Regions from separate parts of the Microbulbifer bruguierae genome, predicted to be linked through region 2. Evidence: predicted binding sites of a transcription regulator. Region 2 holds the regulator's gene; the other holds the start of a gene.
The links. Region 2 encodes LexA, which represses DNA repair genes until DNA is damaged. Its sites were predicted from a motif close to ACTGTNTNTANANACAGT; they were not measured.
Positions count from the first base shown of each region.

Region 1: imuA (translesion DNA synthesis-associated protein ImuA) is a predicted target of LexA. The motif match lies at 1,228-1,245, and genes of this name have one in related genera.

Region 1 covers NZ_CP118605.1:4,237,207-4,240,619, reverse strand. The annotation lists gene dcd (dCTP deaminase) at 507-1,076, opposite strand; gene imuA (translesion DNA synthesis-associated protein ImuA) at 1,294-1,980, shown strand; gene PVT68_RS17285 (Y-family DNA polymerase) at 2,093-3,413, shown strand, end outside.
Region 2 covers NZ_CP118605.1:682,131-685,543, reverse strand. The annotation lists gene topA (type I DNA topoisomerase) at 1-442, shown strand, start outside; gene PVT68_RS02945 (DUF6586 family protein) at 439-981, shown strand; gene PVT68_RS02940 (hypothetical protein) at 1,054-1,308, shown strand; gene lexA (transcriptional repressor LexA) at 1,400-2,008, opposite strand; gene PVT68_RS02930 (LOG family protein) at 2,224-2,865, shown strand; gene PVT68_RS02925 (DUF6763 family protein) at 2,944-3,276, opposite strand.

The DNA of each region.
Region 1 (3,413 bases), 930 kb from region 2:
CTTATAGTTATCCATCGATACGTCTTTGTGCGGCTTCGTATTCCACCTCTTTCATACGAACTGCGTGTGGATCTATGGACTTATCGCCTTGGCCATGGCTGCCATTAGCCCATAGCACTGATATCGCAGCGCCTCACTTCGCGAAATATGGGAAAAATGACCCGACCCACTTTGACCAAAGAAGTGAACCAACCAGTAACCTATTGATTTTAAACAAAAATGTTAGGAAAAGGACATCACATCATACGCGCTTAGTCCAGCCAGAGGGTGCGGGTTCAGTGCGTACCAGAGACCAAACAGCTTCCATGAAGCGGATAAAGAGAAGGGCGAAACCGGGTTATCGATGTTCACCGATACCGTTTGTGGCAGCGGCTCGGGGAGTCAGGTGGTGAGAAGTAAGATGGTGAGAAGTCAGGTGATGAGAAGTAAGGAACGAGGGTAATAACAGGCTTGCACAAATGCCCGGGGCTAAGCCCGGGCAGATAGATCGCCCTTCAGAGCGCGGATCAGGTCTTCGGCAGGGTCACGCCTCGCTGCCCCTGATATTTGCCACCGCGGTCCTTGTAGGACACATCACAGATCTCGTCAGATTCGAAGAACAGCATCTGTGCCACGCCTTCGTTAGCGTAGATCTTCGCCGGCAGATTGGTGGTGTTCGAGAACTCGAGGGTCACGTGCCCCTCCCACTCCGGCTCCAGCGGGGTCACATTGACGATGATGCCGCAACGGGCATAAGTCGACTTGCCCAGGCAAATGGTCAGGACAGAGCGCGGGATGCGGAAATACTCAACCGTGCGCGCCAGCGCGAAGGAGTTGGGCGGGATGACACAGTAATCACCGGTCACGTCCACAAAGCTGTCTTCGTCAAACGCCTTGGGGTCCACGGTGGCGGAGTGCACATTAGTGAAGATCTTGAACTCACTGGCGCAGCGTACGTCATAGCCGTAGCTGGACGTCCCGTAAGAGATCAGCCGATCGCCAGACTCCCCGTGGCGTACCTGGCCCGGCTCGAAGGGCTCGATCATGCCCTCACTTTCTGCCATACGACGAATCCACTTATCGGATTTGATACTCACCCTGTCCCCTCGCTTGTCTGGTCTTGGCCCATTTCTGGTGGTCATTAAAAGAGGCCGAATCATAGCCGGTTTGTCCTGTGCAAAAAAGTGTCAACCTAACTGGTACAGGCTTGCCGACACTGGATGACTACTGTATAAATCGACAGTAAATACTGTATGCACATCCAGCAAACCACCCCCGGGGAGCAAGCAGACCGTGAACAGCGCCGAAAACTTCATGCAAAACAATCAGTTAAGTGAACCGTCCGAAAAACAGCCGCTACAACAGCTACTTTCCCGGCCGGATATCTGGCAACTGGCCAGTCAGCAGCGCCAGCTCCGCACGGGCATCAGCACAGGCTATCGCGGTCTGGATGCCTTGCTGAGCAACCGCGGCTGGCCGCGCGGTGCCACCAGTGAGCTGCTGCTAGACAAGGGCGGTATTGGCGAAATCAGCCTGATTCTGCCGACCCTGGCAGAAATGACCCGCCAGAACCGTATGGTGGTCCTGATCGCTCCCCCCCATATTCCCTACGCTCCCGCCCTGGTACAGGCCGGTGTCCGCTTGGAAAAGCTCCTGATTCTGCACCCCAGAGGCCAGCGGGATCAGCTGTGGGCGGCAGAGCAGAGCCTGCAGTCCGGGGCCTGCGGCGCCCTGGTCAGCTGGCAGGGGAAAGAAAACCCCGCAGACAAAGATCTGCGACGGCTACAGATTGCCGCACGGGAAGGCGATTGCCTGCACTTCCACTTCCGCCCCGGTTCCTGCGCCAGCGCGCCCTCCCCTGCGTCCCTGCGGCTGCAACTGCGGAGCGACGGTGAGCAATTGGCAATCCAGCTGTTGAAGCAGTTGAACGGCCGGTCCGGCCAGCGTGTTCATCTGCCACGCAGCCCCAACCTCACCCGGCGCGACCAGCCACTGCACTGAACGAACCACACAACCATCCTGTAGGAGCCTGCTTGCAGGCGAACAAGAGAAGTCCGTGGTACCCCTTCGCCTGCAAGCAGGCTCCTACAGACAGGAATCAGAAAGGCACCCCATGCTCTGGCTCTGTATCCAACTTCCCAAGCTCCCCCTGGAAGCCCTCACCCGCGCTCACCGCGCCGGTGATACCGTCCCCCTGGCGGTAACCCAGAGCAACCTGGTGATCGAAGCGAACCTCGCCGCCGGTAACCACAACATAGAACCCGGCCTCAGCATCGCCACAGCCTGTGCCTATTGTGCGGAATTGCAACTACTGGAACGGGATAGTGAACGGGAAGAACAACTGTTACGGCAACTGGCTCAGTGGGCCTACAGCTTTACACCGGTGGTCTCTCCCCGCAGTGCCGAGCAAAGCAAAAGCCAGCAGGATAACAACCCTGCCTGCCTATACCTGGAACTGAGCGGAAGCCTTAAAGCCCATGGCGGACTCGCCCCCCTGCTGCTACAGCTGGGCAAAGAACTACACAAAATGCGCGTTACCCACTTTATGGGGCTCGGCCACAGCCCCAGCGCGGCACACCTGCTCAGCCAGTTACCGGAACACCGCCAGTGGCTGGCAGAAACCGGTACCGCCCCCTCGCCCCAACAATGGCGCCAGTGGATCAGCTTCGCCCCCAGTAAACTGCTGGACTGCAGTAACAAGGCCATCGCCAAACTCTATGCCAGTGGTATCAAACGGGTGAGCCAGCTGCTCGCCATTCCCCTGTCTGAAGTGGGAAACCGCTTCGGACGCAACTTCATCGACTATCTCGCGCGGCTCAACGGCACCCGCCCGGATCCGGTTGCCAGTTACCAACCGGCACCAGAATTCCACAGCGAGCTGTTTTTCCCCAGCCCACTGGATAACAGCGAACAACTGCTGTTCCCCGCCGGCCGACTGGTGCGCGAACTCTGTCGGCAGCTGCAGCGTCGCCAGCTATACAGTCCGCAACTGTGCTGGGTGCTCAACTTCGGCAGTCGCGGCACTCAGGAGGTCAACGTCGCGCTGTCTCGCCCTCTGTTCGATCCCCAGCGCCTGATTGCATTGACCAAACTGCAGCTGGAGCGGGTAGAGCTCCCGGAGCCAGTACAGGCCCTGGGCCTCAAGTGCCAACAGTTGCGTCCGCTGGAGGCGCAATCCCTGCGGGAAGATTTTTTCGACGAAGGCAGCACACTGCACGACACTTATCAGCTGATCGACAAGCTCAAGGCCCGCCTGGGTCACCAGGCGCTGTCCGGCGTCACCCTCAAGGAAAGTTATCTGCCGGAACAGGCCTGGGCCAGCGCCGACAGCCTCACCCTGCAGAGCCGCCAGCGGGGCCACCAACTGGCCCCCGTAAGCGCCCCCCGCCCCAGCTGGCTACTGTCACGCCCCGACAAAATTCACCAGCGGGACC
Region 2 (3,413 bases):
TCAGCCTGCGCCGCCGAAAATGGATCCGGTACCAATGCCGGAGTTGGCGTGTGAAAAGGTGGATGACACCTATATTCTTCGCGACGGCGCTTCGGGCCTGTTCCTCGCAGCGAGCCAGTTTCCCAAAAACCGCGAAACCCGCGCGCCGTTGATCAAGGAACTGTTGCCTCACAAGGATGAGATTGATCCCAAATACAGCTTCCTGTTCTCTGCGCCCACAGAGGACAACGAAGGCAGGGATACGGTAGTGCGTTTTAGTCGCAAGACCCAGGAGCAGTACGTACAGACCGAAGAGGACGGCAAGGCGACCGGGTGGAAGGCGTTCTATCATGACGGTAAATGGCAGGTAGAAGCGCCGGCCAAGAAGAAAGCCCCGGCGAAGAAGGCGGCCACCAAGAAGGCACCAGCTAAAAAGGCTCCTTCCAAAAAGGCCAAAACTTGAGCAATCCCTACACCGGACTCGTCGCCGCCGCATTGCGCAAATGCCAGCTGTTGTTAAACCGGCTGGAGGCTGAGGGCAGTGGTGATCCGCTGTGTCAGTCAGCTCTTGGTGAGGGGGCGCTGTTGCAACTATGGCGTGGCTATCGCGCTTTTCTGGCTGAGCAGGCCCATCAGTTACAGCTGGGTGTAGCACCTGGACGCGAGCCGGAGTCGGCTGGCCAGCTGCAGCAGCTGGTGGCACAGAACGGCAAGTTCAGTGCGGAAATTGCGGAGCTGGTCAGCCTGGCGGAGAATCCCGACAGTTGGTATCGGCAGATGGACACTGCCTGGCGGTGCCTGTGGCACGCACCCCAGGCACCGTCCACTCGGGCGCAAAGCGCCGCCACAGGTGCCGCAGTGCAAACCCTGATCCCGGTGCGGCAGGTAGATGTAAGTTCAGGCTCTGGGAGCTCCCAGCTCGATGCGCAGAGTTTACGAGAGTGGCACCGTGCGCTTTCTGAACTGGTGCAGCGCCAGCGAGCACAGGGGCAGGAGTGGTAGGCGCGGCGCACTGATCAATTGTCTCCCCCTGTGTTACACTGCCCGCAAATCACGCTGTAACTGGAGAAGTGAATGTCTTCCGAGACCTACGAAATCATCGAGTTGTCCAATGGTGATGTAGCGCTGCGACGCGCTGGTCACAAAGAGGACCCGTTGGTGCGTATTCATTTTTCCGCTGAAAGCCTGCATTTTTTGCAGGAGCACAAAATTGCCGTTGCCCGAGCCATGCTGGAGGCGGGGATAGAAGCGGTTCAGGAAATCGGCTCGCTGGAGCCGGAGCCCTTTGAGGACGAAGAGGTGGACGTCACCGAGCACACCATCCACTGATACAGCCATCCACTGAGACAGCTTGCACAAACGAAAACAGGGCCCAATGGGCCCTGTTTTCGTTATTAAGGCAGTGATTTTCCAGTGAAAATCAGTTGGTGTTCTGGCGAATCACACCAACCGCCAATCCTTCAATGGCAAAGTTTTTGTCCCGCATATCCACCTGGATGACCTCAAAATCTTCATTTTCCGGTAGCAGCTGAATCATTGCCTGATTACCGCGGCGTTTGAATCTCTTCACTGTCACTTCATCCTCGATCCGCGCCACCACTATCTGGCCGTTGCGAATATTGTCGGTACGCTGTACTGCGATCAGGTCGCCATCCAGAATACCGGCATTTTTCATGCTCATGCCGTGTACTCGCAGCAGGTAATCCGCGGGTGGATGGAAGAATTCCGCGGGGATTTCGCAGTATTCCTCAATGTTTTCCTCAGCCAGGATGGGATTGCCTGCCGCGACGCGGCCGACAATCGGTAGCCCGGCTTGGTGGCCTGGGATTCGAATGCCACGGGAGGCACCGGCCACCATTTCAATGGCTCCTTTACGCGCTAGCGCTTTGAGGTGCTCTTCCGCGGCGTTAGGTGAACGAAAGCCGAGTTCCTGGGCGATTTCGGCCCTGGTGGGCGGATAGCCGGTTTCGTCCAGGTAAGATTTGATGAGCTCCAGTACCTGAGCCTGGCGGGCAGTGAGATTTGTCATGGGCGCCTTCCTGTTGTCTGTATTTTTATACAGTTGCTGTGATTATATACAGATCTGACATCCACGCAATCTTCTCAGGGCGGCGCATTACGACTGCTAGACTTGATGTGTCCCGGGATTTTTGTGGTCTGCGGATGTGAAAAGGATTACTGCCGCAACCGCCACAGCACAGAACTCCGGAAAAATAAGTAGTAATAGCGATAAGGAGAAGGCATATGCTGGATGCAAAAATGCCGGAAGCGTGGCGGGTGCTGCGCATACAGTCGGAACTGGTTGATGGCATTGAGCGCTTGATTACATTGAAAGGCGCTGTCACGGTTTTCGGCAGTGCACGCTTTCATGAGAATTCCCCAGAGTATCAGGAAGCGATGCGCCTGGGAGAGTTGCTGTCCACGGAAGGTATTCCTGTACTTACTGGCGGTGGGCCCGGACTAATGGAAGCGTGTAACCGGGGTGCATTTCCTCACGCGGGATCGTCAATCGGGCTCAATATCGAGCTCCCCTTTGAACAGGTACCAAATCCCTACCTGGATATCGGTCTGCATTTCCGATACTTCTTTGTGCGTAAATTCATGTTTGTTAAACACGCCGTCGGGTTTATCGCGCTGCCGGGCGGATACGGCACTTTGGATGAGCTGTTCGAAGCGCTGACATTGGTGCAAACCCAGAAGGTAAAGCGGTTCCCGATAGTCTTAGTTGGTAAGCGTTACTGGGCGGGTTTGATTGATTGGATGATGGAGACGGTACTTGAGCGGGCGTGCATCGACGCCGGTGATCTGGATTTGTTTAAACTCGTCGATACCGTGGAAGAGGCTGCGGAGATCATTATTGATTATATTCGCGAGCACAACGGGTGACGCGTGCCTTGACGGCCACCCGTAGCAGCGCCAAGGCAAGCCTTTGAATGGTTTTGCCTGAATGGGGCAGGGCCATCGCTAGTATCCGTCGTCATTGCCCGGGAAGCTTTCGCCTTCGAGTTTGTCGATAGCGCTCTGTGCCGGAGAAAATACCGGGCTCCTGAATCCCGCATCTTCCTCATCCTGCATCTCTTCCGCCGATGAGCCATAGCCGGCATTGGCATCTTCCGGTGCTGCGGCGCCAACAAGTGGCAAGCGAGGCCAGCTTTGGAAGTCGATCTCATCCAGAGAACCGTCTTCATATTGAATTTCTATGGTGCGGGAGGGCTGGTCTACAGCGACGACCTCAAACACGTCGCCACTTTCGAAATTTTCAAACCAGCTGCCTATTTCCGGAGCAATTCTGGCCATGGTGCTGTCCTCCTTTCTCTATGGTTTGTGGAGCATTGCCCCCCGGCACAGATTTAGTATCTCTGTACCCAATCTAGTGTGCCCGCCTGCCCATCCCTAACTTCCCCGTATGATCTCGCGCTGGCCTTCAAACCCGA